DNA from 3 places in the Rhodococcus sp. UYP9 genome. Region 3 is predicted to be linked to each of the others. Evidence: predicted binding sites of a transcription regulator. Region 3 holds the regulator's gene; each other region holds the start of a gene.
What was found. The regulator LexA, encoded in region 3, represses DNA repair genes until DNA is damaged. The targets are predictions, from matches to a motif close to CGAACANNTGTTCG.
Positions count from the first base shown of each region.

Region 1 (7,345 bases), 380 kb from region 3:
GCGGTGGCATCCTGGATCTCTCGACGGTTTGCTTGCCGCGGCGGAGCGATGGCCTCGCGCGGGTGCGCTCGGGCCTCTCATCCGCGAACCCGACGGCACCAGGTACCCGTCTGCTCGCGCAGTTCCGGACCTCACCTCAGGTGTCGGACATGCTGTCCTCGGCAAAATCTGGCCGGGCAATCCGTGGACGCAACGTTATCGGCAGGACAACGAGGCGGTGACCGAACGTGCTGTCGGCTGGTTGTCCGGATCTTGCCTTTTGCTTCGTCGTGCCGCTTTCGATTCCGTCAACGGGTTCGACTCCCGTTACTTCATGTATATGGAGGACGTCGACTTGGGAGATCGACTCGGAACCGCCGGATGGCTGAATGTCTACGTGCCCGACGTGGAAATCACCCACACCAAAGGCCATGCGGCAGGACGACATCCAGAGTTGATGCTGCCGGCGCATCACACGAGTGCATACAGGTTTCAGGCAGACCGGCACCCCCATCCGTGGCAGGCTCCCATACGATGGGTTCTGCGAGCGGGCCTGGCGGTGCGCTCGAAGGTGGTTGTGGCTGCGGCACTTCGACAGCGACAGATCGACGAGATTAGAGAGGCCGACCATGTCAGCTGAAACCCGCTCCAATACAGATGCCGTAATCCTTGTGGGCGGCAAAGGAACTCGCCTGCGGCCACTCACACTGTCGGCCCCGAAGCCCATGTTGCCGACTGCCGGGTTGCCTTTCCTGACGCATCTGCTCGCCCGTATCAAGGCCGCAGGAATCGATCACGTGGTTTTGGGTACATCGTTCAAAGCCGAGGTATTCGAGGACTACTTCGGTGATGGCTCGTCGCTCGGTATCGAACTCGAGTACGTCACCGAGACCGAGCCCATGGGCACCGGAGGCGGTATTCGCAACGTTCTACCGAGGTTGCGGGCAGACAACGTCGTCGTGTTCAACGGAGACGTCCTCGGCGGAACAGACTTGACCGCCGTCCTGGACACCCATGAGCGGACCGAGGCCGATGTGACGCTGCATCTCGTGCGCGTCGGTGATCCTCGTGCCTTCGGTTGTGTACCCACCGATGCCGACGGGCGAGTGACAGCGTTCCTCGAGAAGGCTCAGGATCCGCCGACGGACCAGATCAACGCTGGTTGCTACGTATTCAAGCGTGAGATCATCGAGACCATTCCGCATGATCGTCCGGTATCGGTCGAGCGGGAGGTGTTCCCAGCCCTTCTCGCCGACGGCCGACGCGTCTTCGGCCACGTGGACAGTGCCTACTGGCGTGACATGGGAACCCCGGAAGACTTCGTTCAGGGCTCGGCGGATCTCGTGCGAGGCATCGCTCCATCGCCGGCGTTGAAGGGCACGCGAGGCGAATCCCTCGTCCATCCCAGCGCGGGCGTTGCTCCGGGTGCGCTACTGATCGGTGGCACTGTCATCGGCCGTGGCGCCGAGATCGGTGCAGGCGCACGTCTCGACGGTGCGGTCGTGTTCGACGGTGCTGTCGTCGAAGCCGGTGCAGTCGTGGAGCGTTCGATCCTGGGATTCGGTGTACGTATCGGACCGCGCGCACTGATCCGTGACGCCATCATCGGGGACGGAGCCGACATCGGTGCCCGCTGTGAACTGCTTCGTGGCGCCAGAGTGTGGCCAGGGGTCAAGTTGCCCGACGGTGGAGTCAGGTTCTCCACTGACGTCTGATGCCGCTAGCGCAGTAGCGCGAGTTCGACGAGATGGGTGATCGTGTCCTTCTCGGCGGTGTCGGGAAGTGCGTCGACGGGCCACCAGCGCAGGTCCGTGGATTCCGCACTTCGGACGGCCTCGGCCCCGACGGGGGCGCGCACCAGGAACCGTAAATCGAGGTGCCGGGTGGGCTTGCCGAGCGAGCATGTGATCGGGTGCGTGTGCGCGGACAACAGTGCGGTGTCGATGTCGAGATCTTCGATCCCGGACTCTTCCCGAGCTTCACGCAACGCGGCATCGACCACCGTGTCGTCGGATTCCTCGCAATGGCCGCCCAGCTGGATCCAACGGCCTACCCGCGGGTGCAGGGTGAGAAGGACATTGCGGCCCTCCGCGTCGAGAACCAGCGAGGATGCGGTGAGGTGCCCTGCTTCGTTGGCTCGCAGGCACGCGTCGGCATTGCTGTCGATGAAGGCGAGCATCGTGTGGCGGAGCGAATCTTCGTGCCACTGGCTCGTCCGCCACTGCTCCAGCACCGTGGTGGCGGAATGTCGAAGCGTCCCCGAACTCATCTCACATCTCCAGCAGTTCGTTACCCAATGGGTGTGGCTTCCGTACCTCGGCAGGGCTGTCGGGGTGACCGATTGCGATGGCGCCCAGGGCTTTCCAGTCGGAAGGCATGTCCAACTCGGTGCGCACCAAGTCTGCAGCGAAAATTGTCGAGCCGATCCAACAGCTACCGAGTCCTCGCACTGCCAGCGCCACGAGTAGACCTTGCACCGCGGCGCCGACGGCAACGGTGAACATCGTCTCTTCGGCTCGGTTTCGGCGCTCGTCGGAGTACGTGTGTGCCCCATCGGGTACGCAGAAGGGGATCACGATTTCGGGCGCATCGAACAAGATGTCGCCGCGCGAAGTTCTGCGCTCTATCTGCTCGTCGGTGTACCCGTCCGAGCGGAGGTCCTCACGCCACTGGTCCTTCATCTTGTTCAACAGCTGGGTGCGTACAGCCGGGGTGCGAACCCACACGAATCGAACCGGATGGGTGTGATGCGGCGCGGGAGCAGTCAGTGCTTCGGCGACGGCGCCGCGTATCTCCTCGGGATCCACCGATTCGCCGGTGAAGGACCGAACCGAGCGGCGAACGAGAAGAGCCTCCCGGCGCCCCCTGTCGATCGACTCGGTGGTACCGAGCCAGAAAAGGTCTTCTTCACCGCTGCGCACTAAATCTCTTGCGCCGGTGCCGTTGTCGACCGGCTTCAGGCCACGCACGACGGCAACCGGAACGGCACCGAGCTTTCCCTTCACCAAATCGCCTGCAGCAGCGATCTCGTCGGCGACAGCGACTTCGGTCACGATCAACTCGTTACCTTGGGCGTCCTCGGCGCCGGCATAGCCATGGATCACGGCGAGACCGGCCGAGCCGATCGCGGCATCGATTTGGCCGATACGCCACGCACGACCCATGGTGTCGGTGATGACGACTCCTACGTCGACACCGAGCGAAGACGCCAGTGCTGCTCGTATGGCGGTAGCGCTTGCATCAGGATCTCGCGGGAGAAGAGCCAATTCGGCCCGATCGACGTTGGATCCATCGATTCCAGAGGCGGCCTGCACGATGCCGAGACGATTCTCGGTGATCAGTGTTCGGCCTTTGCGAGCAACGATCCGAACTGCTTCCTGCTCGACCAGCAGTCTTCGCGCGGCATCTCGTTCTTCTGGATCCAGTGGTGCGTCGACCAGTCGACCTTCGGCCTTGGACACGATCTTGCTGGTGACCACCAATATGTCGTCGTTGCGAATCCACGGTGCGCACGCGGCTATCGAGGACGCAACATCGTCGCCCGGCCGAAACTCCGGTAACCCGGTCACCGGGATGATCTCGATGCTGCCGCCAGGAGCATGGTCGGTCGGAATCGGCCCGGTCACAGCTCGAGTCCAGCCGAACGAAGTGCCGCTGCGGCCATCAGGGCGGTCGTTTCGGGGTCGGTCATCAGTAACGGCACGCTGTGTACGTCAACGCCGGGGATGGTGGCCTGATCGGTCGAGTGGATCAACCATGCGTCGAGGATTCCGGTGTCCGATCGTGCGCCGTAGTGACGTCCGACGGCCTCGGCGGACGTCTCGACACCGATGACGCTCAGACATTCGTCTGCCATCCCGCGCAACGGCTTTCCGTCCACCACCGGCGACAGGCCGACAACCTTGGCCGACGTCGTACGTAGCGCACTGCGGATTCCGGGGACAGCGAGAATCGCTCCGACGCTTACCACCGGATTGGATGGAGCCAGAATCACGGCGTCGGCGCCGGCGAGGGCATCGAGGACCCCGGGCGCCGGACTTGCTTGCTCGGCACCGATATTGGCGAAGCTGTGTGTCGGAATCTGCGCTCGGTAGCGAACCCACCACTCTTGAAAGTGGATTGCTCGCTGAGTGTCCCCGTCCTTTTCGTCCGGGTCGGTGACGACGACGTGGGTCTCGCTCCGGTCGTCGGTCACCGGTAGGAGTCGCACGCCTGGCTTCCATCGATTGCACAGTGCCTCGGTCACCGCCGAGAGCGGATATCCGGTCCTGAGCATCCGACTCCGGATGAGATGTGTGGCAATGTCTCTGTCTCCGAGTCCGAACCAATCCGGGTCGGCCCCGTACGCGGCGAGTTCGTCACGCGCGTGCCAAGTCTCCGCGATGCGTCCCCAGCCACGCTCGGTATCGATTCCGTCGCCGAGGGTGTACATGCAGGTGTCGAGGTCGGGGCAGATGCGCAAACCATGCATCCACACGTCGTCTCCGACATTGACGATCGCCGTAATCTCGTCGTCGTCCCCGAGCAGTGTTTTGAGGCCCTGGAGGAACCGGGCTCCGCCGACTCCACCGACCAAGACAGTCACTTTCACAGATTCAGAGCCTAGGCTCTCGGTCGAATCGATCGGTCGGCGCCCGCCTCCTCAGCGGCGCCGACGCGGTGAAATCCGGACACAGTCCCGGTTTCGGTGCGTTTTTCGGGGCGCGACACGCCGACGACAGGCCATTATTCGGGGAGAGGGCTGATTCCGGGCTGGAGATGGTATTGCAATATCCCGTATCGGCTTGACCGCAACCTACTCCGGCATGTCTAATCACATTTATGTCATTCCCCGAGCATCAGGTGAGTTCGCTTGGAGTGACCCTTGATTCGAACACTCGTTCCCATCTTACATCAAGTATGCAGAAGCGTGTGTTAGAAGTCGATGGTTGGGGTATGGGTACGAATATCGGCGCGGGGCAAGGTATTCGGAATCGACCGGAAATTTCTGTGCTATCGAATGGTGAGGAGGCTGAAGCGATGTACGACCAGTACGAGGCACGTGAACATCGGGGCGAACCCCAGGCTCACCTCAGCGTAGTCAGCTACGCGTCGCAGACCGATTCCCGAGCACGCGCGGCACGAGGCGACTGCGGGAATCGTATGAATGACAAGACTTTTGCGGCAAAGGTGGTGGGTGGCCGCTCGGATACGTTTGGTGCCGATGTGGCTACAGCGGACGTGGCAGTCGGCCGCGATTCGGTGGTTCCCGGGGCTGAAGATGCAGACGATCTAGACGATACCCATTCAGGTTCAATGGATTCCAGCGCCGTCGGTGTCGATCGCGATACCGAGGACTTCACAGACGAAGACGACGCGCTGGGGGAGGGAACCGCTCTGCCAGTTCGTGTTCCGGAGACGCCGTTCTCGAGTATGGTGGCAGGATTCGATCGGATGTTCGAGGAGATCGAAGATCAGTGGCAAGAGCGTGCGCTCTGTGCGCAGACCGATCCTGAAGCATTTTTTCCCGAGAAGGGTGGATCGACTCGTGAAGCAAAACGCATCTGCCTCGGTTGCGATGTGAAGGGCGAATGCCTGGAGTACGCGCTTGCCAAGGACGAGCGTTTCGGAATCTGGGGAGGACTGTCGGAGCGGGAGCGGCGTCGGCTCAAGCGGGGTATCGGCTAGATCTAGCTACTGGCCGAGTCCTTCGACTAACGTCCTTCTTCCATGCCCGGGTCGACGGTGTCGGGGTCGACCCCCAAGTAGGTCGCAACCTGTTCGACGAGCACTTCGTAGAGAAGATCTTCCAGATCCTCCGGGTGCTTGGCGCGTCGCTCCAATGGGCGCCTGAACAACACGATCCGTGCGCGTGTCGATTCGCCGCGCTTGTCGATGCCCGCCGGCACCAGTCTGGACAACGGAACGGGCCCCTCTGCTACCACCTCGGGTGGCCACGTGACCGATTCGGGATCTATTGCCCTGATTTTTGGTACTTCGTCGACTGCGATGTCCAGCCTCTCCAACCGCTCGTGCCACTTGTGGTCGATGCGAGCGAATGCCTCCAGCACCACGCGGTCGAATTTGTCGGCTCGCGATCGGTGCCCCGGAACATTCGAGGGGAGCACCGGGCCGCGAACTCCGCGGCCGCGACGGTCCGCAGATCGGGAGGTCGGTTGTCGTCCGGAGCCAGTTCGAGCCATGCCCAAGGTTATCGCCCGCCCCTTCGCGGTGTGTCGGGCGGCGTGCAGTCGGAGTCGAGGGATAGTCTCTTGCTCGTGAGATCACTGCGTGGATGCTGCAGGCCCGGGTGTAGCCGTTCGGCCGTCGCGACGCTCACGTATGTCTATTCGGACTCGACTGCCGTCGTGGGACCACTTGCTACTGTCGCCGAACCCCACTCATGGGACCTGTGTGAGGTACACGCTGTGACCACCACTGCGCCCAAGGGCTGGGAAATGGTTCGCTACGAGGGTGGCTTCACCACGACGACGCCCGACGAGGACGACCTGACGGCCCTGGCCGAAGCCGTTCGCGAAGCAGGCCGCGGCGATCGTGTCCGACGCGAGGACACCGAGTCGACGGACCGAGCTCGAGAACGGGACATTCGCGCTGACGTAGTTGGAGATCGTCGGACTTCGGCGCCGGCACGGACCGGCCGACGGGGTCACCTACGGGTGCTTCCCGATCCCACGTCCTGAATTCTGGTCAAACCCCGCGTCCGACCCGGAAGTTCAGCCTTTTGTTCCGTTGGATGTTCCGCCGTTGTACTCGGCGATTGTTTCGTTCGATCGGTCGCATGGGTTCGGTCACAACTGGTCGGTTTTCTCGCGCTCGACGCATCGAGTTGTGACAGATTCGACTCGAGAAGTCGATGTCCGAAGTGCAAGGGCTGGGCCGCAGTGGCTCGCCTCTACCGCTCACCCCACCGAAATTCACGAGGAGTCGTTCGTGGCACGAACTGCCGAGTCCGTCAATGCAGTCATCAAGGCCTATGACGTACGAGGGGTGGTGGGCGAGCAGATCGACGCAGGCTTCGTGCGAGACGTCGGCGCATCGTTCGCGCGACTGGTCCGAGAGAAATCCGTCACCCAGGTCGTGGTCGGCCACGATATGCGCGCATCGTCGCCGGAGTTGTCGAGGGCATTCGCAGACGGAGTCACCTCACAGGGCCTCGATGTCGTCCACATTGGACTTGCCTCGACCGATCAGCTCTACTTCGCATCGGGCGTTCTGGATTGCCCTGGTGCCATGTTCACCGCGAGCCACAATCCTGCCGAGTACAACGGCATCAAGCTGTGCCGCGCGGGAGCGAAGCCGGTAGGACAGGACACCGGTCTCGGCACTATCAAAGCAGAGCTGGTCGACGGTGTTCCGGAATACGATG
Region 1 is NZ_JBEPPH010000003.1:452,064-459,408, reverse strand. Features, by position in the region: gene ABIB36_RS11845 (glycosyltransferase family 2 protein) at 1-619, shown strand, start outside; gene manB (mannose-1-phosphate guanylyltransferase) at 609-1,694, shown strand; gene ABIB36_RS11835 (NUDIX hydrolase) at 1,700-2,248, opposite strand; gene ABIB36_RS11830 (coenzyme F420-0:L-glutamate ligase) at 2,250-3,605, opposite strand; gene cofD (2-phospho-L-lactate transferase) at 3,602-4,570, opposite strand; gene ABIB36_RS11820 (WhiB family transcriptional regulator) at 5,392-5,646, shown strand; gene ABIB36_RS11815 (metallopeptidase family protein) at 5,673-6,161, opposite strand; gene ABIB36_RS11810 (DUF3499 domain-containing protein) at 6,237-6,659, shown strand; gene ABIB36_RS11805 (phosphomannomutase/phosphoglucomutase) at 6,910-7,345, shown strand, end outside.
Region 1: a site for LexA is predicted at 4,850-4,863, ahead of cofD (2-phospho-L-lactate transferase). Genes of this name have one in related genera too.

Region 2 (7,345 bases), on a different contig from region 3:
CTTCGAGGTCCCTGTCCGATAGGGATCCTGGCGTTGGGGAAGAACGTCAGGTTCCTGATCTGTGAAACCTGGCGTTGGGGAAGAACGTCAGGGTTCTGATCGGGCAGAGGCCTCGCGGCACTCGGCGGTGACTTGGTGGCGCTACATAACCCCTCCGAGGGATTCGTCGAAGGCGTCGGAGAAGCTCTGCTCGCTTTCCTCCGAGTAACGAGTCCAGGAATCTTTGTTCCAGATCTCGATGAACTCGATGGAACCGTTGACGACGACTTCGCGCCCAAGATTCGCGTAGCGCCGATGGTCGGCGCTGATCATGATCCGCCCCTGCCCGTCGAGTTGCTGCTCGTCGGTGCCGGCACCCAACTGCCTGATGTACGCACGTGCGACGGGATTCGACCGCGAGGCTTCGGTGAGCTTGCGAACCCGGTCGGCGAACTCCTCCGGGGTGTAGACAGCGAGGCTGTGATCCTGCCCTTTGCTCACCATCACACCTCCAGAAAGCGCTTCGCGGAACTTCGCCGGCAACGTCAACCGACCCTTGTCGTCGAGCTTTGGCGTGTAGGTACCGAGGAACACTCGACACCTCCTACCTCAACCCTTCGCTGTCCACCACTTTACCCCACTTCCCCCCACTATCAATCCCTGACGAGGATTGATTTGTAATCTTCTGCACAAAAGCGCAGCTCAAAGCAATGGAGGGCTGTGGGGAGGATTTATGTCATCGGCGCGCCTGGCTCGGATCCCGGGCTCTTCTAAGTGAGCAGAGACGCCGAAACCGCAGTTCGGATCCACATCCCGCGCACTACAGATCGCCGAGCGAGCGGCGGTGGGTCCAAGTGGGGATTCATCGGGTCGGCCTCGGCCACGCGGGGCGAAAGAGATGTGGACAGCAAAAAAGCGGCGCCCCATCTCTCGATGGAACACCGCTTTCGCGTTCTTCAGCATCGCGCGTTCTAGTGCCGCGCGTTCTGTGTCGTCAACCGCTGCGGGCGACGATCGAGTCCGTCAGACTGCGATCGCGCGCGCAGTGTTCACTCCTGCTCGAACCGCCGCCGGAACCGATCTTCCATGCGCGACGCGAAGCCTCCGCCTTTACGGGCAGGCTTGGACTTCTGCCCCGAGCTCCTCGGACCGGACCCGGAATTGGATCCGCTCACACTCGATGCGTCGCCGTCGGACGGCGTTGCAGCTTTGCGTGATCCGCCGAGAAGAAACAGCACGCCTGCCCCGAACATCAGGACGAAGCCGACGAGGCTTATCACAGGAAAACCGCCGGGCTTGAATGGCAGTGCCACCCCGGCGATCAGAAGAACAAGCCCCAACGCGAACAATGCGGCCGCTTGAAAACGGCGTTTGCTCGATGCCGTACGCATGCGTCCGCTTCGTACGTGCGAGGCGAATTTGGGATCCTCGGCGTAGAGAGCGCTCTCGATTTGATCGAGCATGCGCTGCTCGTGCTCGGAGAGTGGCACGGTACCTCCCCCTGAACAGAAATTGAAAGTCATTTCGGGTCCGAAACGACGGGAAGCTGACCTTGGCGGCTACCTACTGTCGATAATACGAGCAGAATCGCCTGCTTACCACCTACTCGCGATATGTGTTCCTGAGAATGTTCGAAGTTCCCCAGCCCAACGCCACAATCGACGCTTGGAAGTCGCTGATCTGCAGTAGCTGCGGCAGGCGCCAGATATCGACCAGCGAAGAACACCGCGCTCAAGCAGACATCGAGTGCGGACGGACTTCCTGTCTGTCGAGTCGCGAATCGGCTCCGATGTACTCCTCCACTACCTGAAGAAATCGACCTACTTCGCGGTAGAACTCGTCGGTGTCGTTCTCGTCGATCGACCGGCACAAGCCCGCCTGGACCGCGGCTCTGGTCGCCGAGAAGCCAGCGAAGTACTCGGCCCAGGAATCGAGCACAGGCGCCGCCTTGGCCATCAAGACCCAGGCACTTCGCGAGCGCGCTCGCGTCGCGGCGATCGGGGTCGCCTCCAGAACCGCTGCCGCGCCGCGCAGAGCCGCCATGTAGCACTCGAGAAACATCTCAGCGGCGTCCGCGGCGCCGACCGATGCAGACAGCAGAGCGTCCGCTCGGCCGAGCAACGCTCTCGCGCGAGGCGATACCGGCGGCCGTACGTCAACACGGAGAACTTTGGTAGCCATACTCGAACACCTCCCGTTCGATTCGCCTCACGCGGTCGTCCGATCTGGTACCTCGGATTCGGTGGCACGGATTAGGTACTACCGACACGCCCGGACAACGATGAAGCTCTAAGGTCGGAACCCGGCGAGTCTCGCTTCCCTCGAGCTCTTCGCCGGATCGCCGACATCGAACATTCGTTCGACATATTCAATATAACTGCGCCCACCGACAAGTAGTCAAGGAAAGGTTGAGAACAGTCGCTACCGATGCGGAAACGACCCCATATCTCGTCGACCTTTCCCCTCAGGAAATCCGTCGCCGCCTCCCCGAAGCCCTGGCCATTTACGTAGCGGCCATGGGCTACCCCCAGGGCACCGAGTATCACCGCGCTCCCATGTGGATCGAGCATCTGTCGCGGCCAGGCTGGCGGGGAGTCGGAGCAGTCCTCCCCACCCCCGACGCGCCCTTGGTCGCCGTGGCGTACGGCTATCACGGTGCCCGGAATCATTGGTGGCATCAGCAGGTGCGCGACGGGCTGCGCAGATCCGGGCACACCGGCGAATACATCGACGGAGTACTCGACGACTATTTCGAATTGACGGAGCTGCACGTCACACCGAGTGCTCAAGGCCACGGGCTCGGCGGCGCACTCACTCGCAGGCTGCTCCAGAATCGACCCGAAAAGAGTGTGCTGCTGTCCACCCCCGAGGTCGAGCAAGAGGACAACCGCGCCTGGAAGTTGTACCGGCGACTCGGATTCGAGGATGTGCTGCGCGACTTCACGTTCTCTGGCGATCGACGGCCGTTCGCCGTACTCGGTCACGCACTGCCGTTCGAATGAAGGACGACCTATAGCCTGGACCGGTGATCGACGCTGTGGTAGTCGGCTCCGGCCATAATGCTTTGACCTCGGCTTGCTATCTCGCTGCAGCTGGGCTGTCCGTCGAGGTGCTCGAACGAGACACGATCGCCGGCGGCGCGGTGTCGTCCGTGGAGCGATTCCCAGGACACCGTGTGGACCGCGGGTCGTCTGCGCACATCATGGTGCGTCATACCGGAGTAATCGAAGAACTCGATCTCGGCAGTTACGGCCTGCGCTACGCCGAGTGCGATCCGTGGGCTTTCGCTCCAGGAGCCCCGAACTCCAATGAGGAAGCGTTGGTCTTCCATCGCGACCTCGACCGAACATGCGAGTCGATCGCTCGGTCCTGCGGGACCGCCGACGCGATCGCCTATCGGCAGTTCGTTGCAGTGTGGGGACCACGAAGCGCGAGGACCATGCGGGCGTTCTCCTCCCCACCCACCGGCCCAGGGTTGCTTCGCTCCTTCTGGGGTCTCGACGCCCCCGACGGTGGAAGCGCATTGTCTCGAGAATTTCTCACGACCGGTGACGCTCTGCTCGATGCGTTGTTCACCAGTGAGCGCCTGAAAGCTGCGCTGGCGTGGTTCGGGGCGCAATCTGGACCACCTATGTCCGAGCCCGGCACTGCCCCCATGGTCGGCTTCGCGGCCTTGATGCACACACTTCCGCCCGGGCGTGCGATCGGTGGAAGTGGCGCACTCACCGAGGCCCTCGTTGCTCGGCTGACGGCGACGGGCGGGTCGGTTTCCCTCGGCGACGCGGTCGAGGCAGTGTCGCCGAGAGATGGGCAGTGGACGACCACGACATCTTCTGGACGATCGATCCGTAGCCGAATGGTCATCGCAGGCTGTCACATTCTGACGACTCTCGATCTTCTTGCGGCAGGCGGCCATGATCCTCGGGCGATCGAAGCCTGGCGCCGACACATTCGGGTCGGCCCCGGTATCGGGATGGCAGTCCGTCTCGCCACCGACTCGCTGCCACAGTATTCGAGCGCAGCGGCCGAGTCCGACGCGACAACGGGTCTACAGATGTTGGTTCGCGACCGTGCACATCTGCGTCTGGCCCATGGGTCTGCGTCTGCAGGTGAACTCCCACCGAGGCCTGCGGTACTCGGCATGTCGTTCACCGCGATCGATCCCACCGTTGCACCCGCAGGTCAACATCAGATTTCGCTGTGGTCACAGTGGCAGCCCCACACCCTGTCCGGAGGACGCCAGTGGCGAGAATCGGACCAGGTACGTGCCGACGATCTCGCCGAGCTCGAGGCGGACAGAATTGTCGCCGAACTCGAGTCCTACGCACCGGGCTTCAGTGCGTCCGTGCTCGACCGACATGTCCAGTCACCCGTCGATATCGAAAGGGAGCTCGGTTTGATCGGGGGAAACATCATGCACGTCGAGATGTCACTCGATCAGATGATGATGTGGCGACCGGTCCCCCAGCTCGCCGGATACCGAGTGCCTGGAGCTCCAGGAATGTATTTGACGGGTGCCTCTACTCACCCGGGTGGCGGAGTGTCCGCGGCGAGCGGGCGGAGTGCGGCCCGAATCGCCCTGGCCGACGCACGAGCCGGCAGACTCCGCCGCTGGATCGGGAACCGAAGACGATGAACAGGTTCGTCGTGGCACTCGCGGGTGCCGCAATAATGGCCCAGATTTCGTACCCCCTCGTGACCGGGTCGCGACGCGATGTCGTCACCGTCGCCGTCGTCGTCCTCCTCGCGTCGTGTGCGCTCGTACACGCCGCTGTGTCCCGCGGTATCGGTTGGGCTCTGATGCTGTTCGCGACTACTGCCGGGCTCGGCCTGATCGCCGAAATAGTAGGAACCGCAACGGGGTTCCCTTTTGGAAGCTATGGATATGCAACTGGTCGACTCGGCCCCGACATCGTGGGCGTGCCCGCGGTGGTCCCACTTGCGTGGACTGCCGGGTTCTATCCGATCTGGTGCGCGGTCTCCTATGTGTTGCAACGATCGTCGGCCTCCCCTGCGCGTCGAAGAATTCACCGCGTCGTGATCACCGCGGTCGGGATGGTCGGATGGGATCTCTACCTCGACACACAGATGGTGACCGATGGGCAGTGGACCTGGACGTCTCCGATCGCCGGACTACCCGGAATCCCCTCGATACCCGTGAGCAATTATCTGGGGTGGTTTGTCACGGCAGCCATCATGGCGCTGATCGTCGATACTCTGGGTCGCCGGTTCCAAGCTGACCGCACCACGCTGACACCGATTTCCGACACCGCTCCCCTGGTGCTGTTCACCTGGACGTGGCTCGGCTCGGCGCTTGCTCACGCCGCGCTTCTGACCGGACCCGAACTTCGATACTCGGCCGTCTACGGATTTTTCGCGATGGGGGTCGTCGGAGTTCCGCTCGCATGGACTTGGGCGACGTCAGGATGGGCGACGTCGAGATGGGCAACTTCGAGAAAACCGACCACCGAACCGCGAGGACGCACGCGGACTCGGTGACGTTCTTTCGGCTCCCTGGCGCAGACGGCGTCGTACGTCTGGCACGATGTCGAACGTGCAGTCGACATTCCGTGCAGGTACCCGTAACCGTCGAATTATGTCCGCCCTCGCATTAGCGCTGTTCGTAGCGCCGATGTTGGCCGGTTGCCTTCGGGTACAGGTGTCGATGGGTGTCTCTGCCGACGACCGCGTGTCGGGGCAGATCGTGGCCGCGACGATACCGACATCCGATACCGATACCGGCCCGGTGCTCACGCCTCCGTCTTCGCTCGCGAGCAAGATCCGTGTCGCGGAATACAAGCAGGACGGATACATCGGCAGCCAAGCACGTTTCAGCGATCTCTCCTTCGGCGACCTTCAAACCCTCGGTTCCATGTCGGATCAAGCGACGGGGAGCTACCAGCTGGTGATGCAGCGAGCGGGCGACACCGTGACGCTCGAAGGCAAGGCGGATTTGCAGGCGGTCCCCAAGCAGGGCACCGATGTTCAGTTCACCATCGCGTTTCCCGCTCGAATCGGGACGACCAACGGCACCCGTGAAGGGGACAACATCATCACCTGGAAGTTGCCCGCGGGCGAGGTGACGAGCATGCGGGCCGAGGTCAACTATCCCGATCCCAACACCCGCAGTTTCGCGGGCTGGGCCGGCATCGTCGGGGGCGTCACTGTAGGCATCGCAGCGATCGTCGGAGCCATGGCCTGGGTGACCAGAAACCCTCCGGTGCGCCTCGTCGAGTCGAAGAAGTAGCGAATCGCTCATGACTACCGCCGGCCGAGTGATCGCCGGCATGGCTGCTGCCGGCGCGGTGCTATCGGTATCGACGGCGGCCATCTCGGTTTTCAACGCTGTCACAGTGCCTCGCCTGTCCCGCGCAACCGATTCCGACGTCCACGACTCGATCGTGGTCTGCGTTCCCGCCCGCAACGAACAAGACCAACTCCCCTTGCTCATTGCGGACCTCCGGGCTCAGCGTCGGTGCCGTGATCTTCGGATTCTGATACTCGACGACGGTTCGTCGGATGACACGCTTGCGGCAGCCCGAGCTGCTGCCGGCGACGACGGCCGAGTCAGTGTCGTCGAATCGTGTGCCGAGCCACCTCCTGGGTGGACGGGCAAGGCGGCAGCGTGCCGGACCCTTGCCGGTCTCGCGTTCGAGATGAACGATCATCTCGACGCGATCGTGTTCGTCGATGCCGACGTTCGTCTCACCGAGAACGCGATCGCAGCAGCAGCGTCGACACTGCGCCGCCACGACGCTGCATTGGTATGTCCATGGCCGAAGCAGATCAGCGGAAGCGTCGTCGAACATCTGGTACAACCGCTACTCGGCTTCTCGTGGATGTCGACGCTACCGATTCGACTCGCCAACGGTTCACTCCGTCCGTCGACTGCCGTCTCGTGCGGACAATTCATGATGTTCGACGCGGCTGCGTACCGCGACATCGGCGGGCACGAGGCGGTGGCAGCAAGCGTCACGGAGGATCTCGATATTGCTCGCGCATTGCGTCGCAGCGGACGGGGCACCATTCTCGTCTCGGGGGCCGGGCTGGTCGAATGCCGTATGTACGACGGCGTGAACGATCTACGCTCAGGATATTCGCGCTGGTTGTGGAACGCATTCGGCGGTACCGGGGGCTCGATCGCAGTGTTGTCCGTGGTTTCGGTGATGTACTTGCTTCCGGCCGTCGCAGCACTTGCGGGAGCGGGTGCGGTTCGACGGTGGGGTCGGATCGGCTACAGCGCAGGGGTGGTGTCGAGACTCGCTGCTGCGCAAGTCGAATCCGTAGACATGTCGTGCCGGCCAGGCAACGTAATACGCTGTGCTGTCGAGTCGAGCGCCCATCCGCTGTCCGTGGCGACCTATCT
Region 2 is NZ_JBEPPH010000004.1:381,409-388,753, reverse strand. Features, by position in the region: gene mraZ (division/cell wall cluster transcriptional repressor MraZ) at 142-573, opposite strand; gene ABIB36_RS14600 (SCO2097 family morphological protein) at 1,029-1,469, opposite strand; gene ABIB36_RS14595 (SAV_6107 family HEPN domain-containing protein) at 1,711-2,160, opposite strand; gene ABIB36_RS14590 (GNAT family N-acetyltransferase) at 2,388-2,981, shown strand; gene ABIB36_RS14585 (phytoene desaturase family protein) at 3,005-4,615, shown strand; gene ABIB36_RS14580 (carotenoid biosynthesis protein) at 4,612-5,478, shown strand; gene ABIB36_RS14575 (LppM family (lipo)protein) at 5,576-6,226, shown strand; gene ABIB36_RS14570 (glycosyltransferase family 2 protein) at 6,237-7,345, shown strand, end outside.
Region 2: a site for LexA is predicted at 2,328-2,341, ahead of ABIB36_RS14595 (SAV_6107 family HEPN domain-containing protein). Genes of this name have one in related genera too.

Region 3 (7,345 bases):
CCGGAGTCACAGCCGACGGCCACCGAGTCGACATCCTTGCCAACGTTCAGGACGGCGCGGGAGCTCGCGCAGCGAGGAAGACGGCCGCCGACGGGATCGGACTCTTTCGCACCGAATTGTGCTTCCTGGACCGCGACTCGGAACCTACCGTCGATGAGCAGGCCGAAATCTACGGTCAAGTGCTCGATGCGTTCGCCGGACACAAGGTTGTCGTTCGTACCCTCGACGCCGGATCGGACAAGCCCTTGCGCTTCGCCAATCATCCGGACGAGGCCAACCCTGCACTGGGTATTCGTGGCATCCGAATCGCTGAGCAGGACAGAGGAATTCTCTATCGTCAGCTCGACGGGATCGCTGCGGCCGCTGCGGCCACCAATTCGAGTCCTTGGGTGATGGCCCCCATGATTGCCACCGCGGCCGAAGCGGCTGCATTCGCCGCCGACGTCCGCGAGAGGGGCCTGACTCCGGGCGTCATGATCGAGGTCCCGGCCGCGGCGTTGCTCGCCGAGCACATTCTCGAGCATGTGGAGTTTCTGTCGATCGGAACGAACGATCTGGCGCAGTACACAATGGCCGCCGATCGGATGTCCTCCCAACTCGCATCGCTGACCGATCCGTGGCAGCCGGCGGTCATCGCGCTGGTCGCTCACACCGCGAAGGCCGGTATGGCCGTGGGCAAGCCGGTTGGAGTATGCGGCGAGGCCGCCGCCGACCCACTGTTGGCGTGCGTCCTGGTGGGCCTGGGTGTCACGTCACTGTCCGCTGCGTCTGCCGCAGTCGCACACGTAGGGGCGAAATTGTCCACGGTCACGCTCGAGCAGTGCCAGCGCGCGGCCGCGGTCGCGTCGAAGACCGACAGTGCCACGGCGGCACGCGAGGCGGCAGCGTCGATCCTGAACGAGTGACGAAGCGGCAGGCCCTAGGATTCGAACCCGTGAGAAGACAATTCGGATGGACCCTGCACGGCAACGGCAAGAACGTCGAGGCAGGGGCAGTTGTGGCACCGGACCAGCGCCTGTCGTGGCCGCGAACCGTGGGTATCGGTATGCAGCACGTCATCGCCATGTTCGGCGCCACGTTGCTCGTTCCGACGGTAACCGGATTTCCCGTCACCACGACCCTGTTGTTCTCGGGCATCGGTACCGCGTTGTTCCTCGTGATCACGCGGGGGCGCATCCCCAGCTATCTCGGATCCTCGTTCGCTTTCATCGCACCACTCAGTGCGGCACAGGCGAGCGGCCCCGCCGCGCAACTCGGCGCCGTCATGTCCGTGGGCGTCGTGCTGACACTCGTCGGATTGGTCGTCAAGTTCGCGGGCGGACGACTCATCGAAGCGGTGATGCCTCCCGTCGTCACAGGTGCGGTCGTCGTTCTCATCGGACTCAACCTCGCTCCCGCAGCGACGTCGTCGTTCGAGGCGCAGCCACTCGTGGCCGCGGTGACTCTCGCGGCGATCCTCCTGGTGACCGTCGCAGGCCCGGGACTGCTCGGACGCCTCGGAATCCTTGTCGGAGTCATCGTCGGATGGGTTTTCGCTGCTGTGTCAGGGCAGATCTCGGACGTCAAACTCGACGCGATGCGCGTTGCGGAGTGGATCGGTATTCCCGAATTCCGTGGACCGACGTTCGAATTGTCCGTCGTACTCATCGCACTACCCGTCGTCATCGTTCTCGTGGCCGAGAACGTCGGCCACGTCAAAGCAGTGTCGGCAATGACGGGTAAGAAACTCGACGACCTCGCCGGAGACGCACTCATCGCAGATGGATTGGCGACGACGCTGGCAGGTGCTGCGGGTGGCTCGGGCACGACGACCTACGCCGAGAACATCGGCGTGATGGCGGCGACCCGCGTGTACTCGACCGCGGCCTACTGGGTGGCCGCGGTGACGGCAGTCGTGCTCGCGTTCTCGCCGAAATTCGGCGCGTTGGTATTCACGGTCCCGGACGGAGTCATCGGTGGCGCGACACTGGTTCTGTACGGACTGATCGGGCTGCTGGGTGTGCGGATCTGGTCGGACAGCAAAGTCGACTTCACAGATCCCGTCAACCTCGTTGTCGTTGCTGCTGCCATCGTTGCCGGCATCGGCGATCTGACGCTGACGGTTGGGTCGGTGGAACTCGGCGGTATCGCCTGGGGATCGGTCGGAATCTTGGTCGGCTATCCCGTGCTGCGCGCCCTTTCTCGCACACAGCGCCGATAGCGGCACTACCTTCGGTCACCGATTCCGCGCGGCTCGGTCATCGACCGTGTGACCAATTCGGCCGTAGGCTCGAATCACGTCAGTTCACCGGCGGTGACCCATTGTGCCGCCGGTTGGCAATTCGAAGGAGACCGAAGTGGAACGCACGATATTCGATTCCGAGCACGACATGTTTCGCGAGTCGTACCGCAAGTTCCTCGACCAACACGTTGCGCCGAACCACTCCAAGTGGGAAGAGCAGAATCTCGTCGATCGTTGGGTGTGGGTAGAAGCTGGAAAGCAAGGATTCCTCGGCACCGACGTGCCGGAGGAGTACGGCGGCGGCGGTGTCAAGGACTTCCGCTACAACGCCATCGTCACCGAGGAAACCACCCGCGGCGGTTACAGCGGAATCGGATTCACGCTGCACAACGACGTCGTCGCGCCATACCTCATCAATCTGACGAACGAAGAACAGAAGCAGCGTTGGTTACCCGGATTCAGTTCCGGTGAGTTGATCACCGCGATCGCGATGACCGAACCCGGTACCGGTAGCGATCTGCAGGGAATCAAGACCAAGGCCGTTCGCGATGGTGACGAATGGGTCCTCAACGGGTCCAAGACCTTCATCACCAACGGAATCAATGCCGACCTCGTCATCGTCGTAGCCTGCACCGACCCCGACAAGGGTGCGCAGGGATTCAGCTTGCTCGTCGTCGAGCGCGACATGCCCGGTTTCGAACGCGGACGCAATCTCGACAAGATCGGGATGAAGGCGCAGGACACAGCCGAACTCAGCTTCACCGACGTCCGCGTGCCCGCCGCGAACCTTCTGGGTGAGGAGGGGATGGGCTTCATCTACCTGATGCAGAACCTGCCTCAGGAACGACTGTCCATTGCGGTCGTCGCAGCAGCCGCCATGGAGTCGGCGCTCGACATGACAATTCAGTACTGCCGTGATCGCAAGGCCTTCGGTAAGTCCATCGGCAAATTCCAGAACACACGATTCGTGCTGGCGGAGTTGGCAACCGAGACGACGGCCTCACGGATCATGGTCGACAAATTCATCGAACTGCTCAACGACGGCAAGCTGACAGTTCAGGAAGCCGCTATGGCCAAGTGGTGGACCACCGAGAACCAGGTGCGTCTCATCGACCGCTGCCTGCAACTGCATGGCGGATACGGATACATGAAGGAATACCCGATCGCCAAGGCCTACATGGACTCTCGGGTGCAGACAATCTACGGCGGAACGACCGAGATCATGAAGGAAATCATCGGGCGGGGACTGAATCTCTAGTACTCACCTCTCGATCGATACAGCGAAGGGCCGCAACCTCGAAACCTGAAGTTGCGGCCCTTCGCTCTACGAACTCGCTGATCAGAGCTTGCGCATGACCGTGACAACCTTGCCGAGGATAGCTGCGTCATTGCCCGGGATCGGTTCGAACAACGGGTTGTGCGGCAAGAGCCACACCTCACCCTTGGTGCGCTTGAATGTCTTCACCGTGGCTTCGCCATCGATCATGGCCGCAACGATGTCGCCGTTGTCGGCGACACTCTGCTGCCGAACCACCACCCAGTCGCCATCGCAGATCGCTGCTTCGATCATCGACTCGCCGACCACTCTCAACAGGAACAGGGAACCCTGGCCGACCAGTTCGCGGGGGAGAGGGAAAACGTCTTCGACCGCCTGCTCGGCAAGAATCGGACCGCCGGCAGCGATTCGTCCCAGTACCGGAACGAACGTCGGAGTCGGCAGCTGATCCTCCGCAGGCGCCGAGCCGTCGGCTACGGCTGCTGCGTGGTCTGCCTGAACCTCGTCGAGTCCGCGGACATCCACTGCGCGTGGGCGGTTCGGATCACGTCGGAGGAAGCCTTTGCGCTCCAGCGTGCGAAGTTGATGAGCGACCGACGAGGTCGACGTCAACCCGACCGCATCCCCGATCTCCCGGATGCTCGGCGGATAACCACGCTCGGTCACCGAAGCTCTGATGACCTCGAGAACCTTGCGTTGACGTTCGGTCAGGCCTGCATTGATGTCGGTGCCCTCACCTTCGAATGCCTTCGCCGTCGGCACCGAAGGCGCCTTGGCGGTTGTGGCGGTAGTCTTGGCAGCCTGCGCTGTGACCTTTCCACCGGTGGCACTTCCGCGCGTCTTTGCGCTCACTGACGTAGTCTTCGTCTTCCCGCTCGCCTTGCCCGTGGCTTTCGGTGACCCTGACGAGGTCTCTTCTTTCATTCGTGCATCCTCCTGCATCGCCTTCCCCTGCCGGGCATCTCGTGTGATCGAGTGGCCCGAACGCGTGGTGTGGATGTGACGTGTGGTTTCTGACACGAATCTAGCCCGAAAACCCTGTTCGATCAAACATCTGTTCGATCCGTGTCGCAACTTCTGCTGACATTGTCCGACTCGCGTGATAGAACTTCGAACAAGCGTTCATCGAACGCCTGATCGAATAGAGGTGAAAATCGCGTCGGTCGCGAGCATCACCACGGTCGATCTGTACACCGCAGTGGAGGTTCCGATGAGCATCACTACAGAGCGCCGCAGTGCTCTCACCAGTCGCGCAGTAGCAGGTCGGGGTACAGACGGTCGCGATACCCTCGATCGCACAATGCGCTCGGCCTCGTCCGTCCGCACTTCTCGCCCGCGCACGTCTTGCGCGTCACTCGACCGTCGACGCTACCTTCACGCTCTCGCGCAACAGGACCGCGGCAACCGGGTCATCGATCACAGCTCCGCCGATCACAGCTTCGACGACGAGGCGCCGCGTCAGACACTGTCGTGGACCGCCACGGTCGCGGGTGTGCTGATCACAGCCATTGTTCTTCTGGGCTTGGTAGGGCTTGCGAATCTACGCGCCGGATATCTCGACGGCGGTTCAGCGGGTGCTGTCACGGTCGTGGAGCACGGTGGATTCGTCGGTACTGCGGGTCAGGATGTCTTCACGGCCACCGACTCGGGCCAGTGATGCAGCGATGCCTCAAGTGCTCCTCGGTGATCGAGCCAGGTACGCGGCACTGGGCTCGATAGGACTCCGAGTATCCTCGGTACCTGCACCTCTTGCGCTACCAACGAGATGGTGTGACGGCTACGACGGAGGCTCCAACATGCATTGCCCGTTCTGCAAGCACCCCGACTCCCGAGTGGTCGACTCCCGCGAGGCGGACGAAGGTCAGGCGATCCGTCGTCGTCGCTCATGCCCGGAGTGTGGACGCCGCTTCACCACAGTGGAGACCGCTGTTCTGGCTGTCGTGAAGCGCAGCGGAGTCACCGAGCCCTTCAGTCGGGAGAAAGTAGTACGAGGCGTCCGTCGTGCCTGCCAGGGCCGCGATGTCGACAACGACGCACTGAATCTGTTGGCTCAGCAGGTCGAGGATGCAGTTCGTGCATCCGGATCGGCCGAGATCCCAAGCAACGAGGTCGGATTGGCTATTCTCGGTCCGCTTCGCGATCTCGACGAGGTTGCGTATCTACGGTTCGCGTCAGTGTACAAGTCCTTCAGTTCGGCCGAGGACTTCGAGAAAGAAATTCAGGACCTTCGCCAGCAGCGACAGTCAGCTGTCACTGTCGACTGAAGAACGCGTGCGCTCGACGGGCGTGAATCGGTCGACGCGAGGCCTCACTGTTGGCTTACGGCCTGGATTGCTTTCGTAATCCTCTTTTCCGATATCGGGTACGCCGTACGAATTCCTTGCGCGAAAAGTTGAATTCGTAACTCCTCGATCATCCAGAAGATCTCCTGCACTGGTTTGCTCTGCTGTCGGGCTTCAGGAAGCGACTTCAGCAGTCGGTCGTATGCCTCGTAGACTCGATCGAGTGCGTTCATTCCGGTTTCGTCCCGGTTCGCGCTGCTGGGTAGTGAGCCGAGTCGCCGAGTAGCGGCCGTGAGGTACCGGGGAATTTCAGCGAGCCTGGCAGAGCCGAATTCGAATACGAAGCCATTGAAGACCAGACCGGCTAGTTGCTCGCGAACGTCATCGGCGGTTTCGCCGCCTGCTCGTTCGAGTGCGGCTCGAAGCTCCACGGCCGCAGTCAGAATCGGTCGAATCAGTGCAAGGACCCGAGACGTGCGTTCGGTTACCTCGGCATTCACCGACTTGACCAGAGCTTCGAATTCTTGCGGCGAGCGGACGGGACCGCCGTGCGCACTCATCGACTCGTCGATCGCCGTCGTGCGGCAGTCCTCGAGTAGTGCTTCGATGCTGCCGTACGGATTCTGCCCGAGTGCGATTCTTTCCTTTGTCGGAATTCCAGCGATGAGTGCCTTTGTGCCGCGCGGTGCACGCTCGCTCAACAGAGCCCTGGTTCCGTTGCGCATTGCGGCACGCTGCTGGGCGAGTGTGCTCAGTACCCGGACCGCGACGCCACCGGTTTCCGGAACGAGTGCGGGATATCCGGTGACTCGTTGGCCACCGACAGAACGTGAGACGGTCTCCTCGAGAGTTCCCAGAGTCGAGGACGTCCATGCCAGCGTTGCCGCTCGCTCGGCTTGACCGACGGCACTGGCGACTTCGCGGTTCACTCGCGGTGACAGGGTCTGTCGGAGGGCAGTCAGGTTCTTGTTCGACCCGAGTACGTCTCCGTTGATATCCACTGCGACAAACGTCATCCGGAGATGGTCGGGGAGCTCGGAAACCTGAAAGTCTGCCGGATCGATCCGGCATGAACCCAACCGTGAGAGCTCACGGGCCAGCGCGGTGAGAACGGGTTCCGATCTCGGCTTCATCGCCGTCAGTGCGGCGGCGGCAAAGTCGGGAGCGGGCACCACGTTGCGTCGTAAAGTCTTGGGCAGCAGTTTGATCAGTGTGCTGATGAGTTCCGCTCGCATGCCCGGGACCAGCCAGTCGAATCCGACCGGTTGAACCTGCGCGAGCAGGGCGATCGGGATGCGGGCGCTGACTCCGTCGGCGGCGGAACCTGGCTCGAACTGATAGGTCAGCGGAAACTGGACCTCGCCTTGGCGCCACGCATCGGGATACTCCCCACCCAGTACGGATGCAGCGTCGGGATTGACGACGGTCGATGCTGTGAAGTCGAGGAGATCCGGCGTCGTGCGCCTCGTCTTCTTCCACCACGTGTCGAAGTGGCGAGCGGAAACGGCTTCCGCACCGATTCTGGAGTCGTAGAACTCGAAGAGTGCATCGTCGTCGACCACGATG
Region 3 is NZ_JBEPPH010000003.1:69,532-76,876, reverse strand. Features, by position in the region: gene ptsP (phosphoenolpyruvate--protein phosphotransferase) at 1-905, shown strand, start outside; gene ABIB36_RS10035 (uracil-xanthine permease family protein) at 935-2,200, shown strand; gene ABIB36_RS10030 (acyl-CoA dehydrogenase family protein) at 2,337-3,479, shown strand; gene lexA (transcriptional repressor LexA) at 3,561-4,259, opposite strand; gene ABIB36_RS10020 (hypothetical protein) at 4,645-5,154, shown strand; gene nrdR (transcriptional regulator NrdR) at 5,294-5,761, shown strand; gene hrpA (ATP-dependent RNA helicase HrpA) at 5,806-7,345, opposite strand, start outside.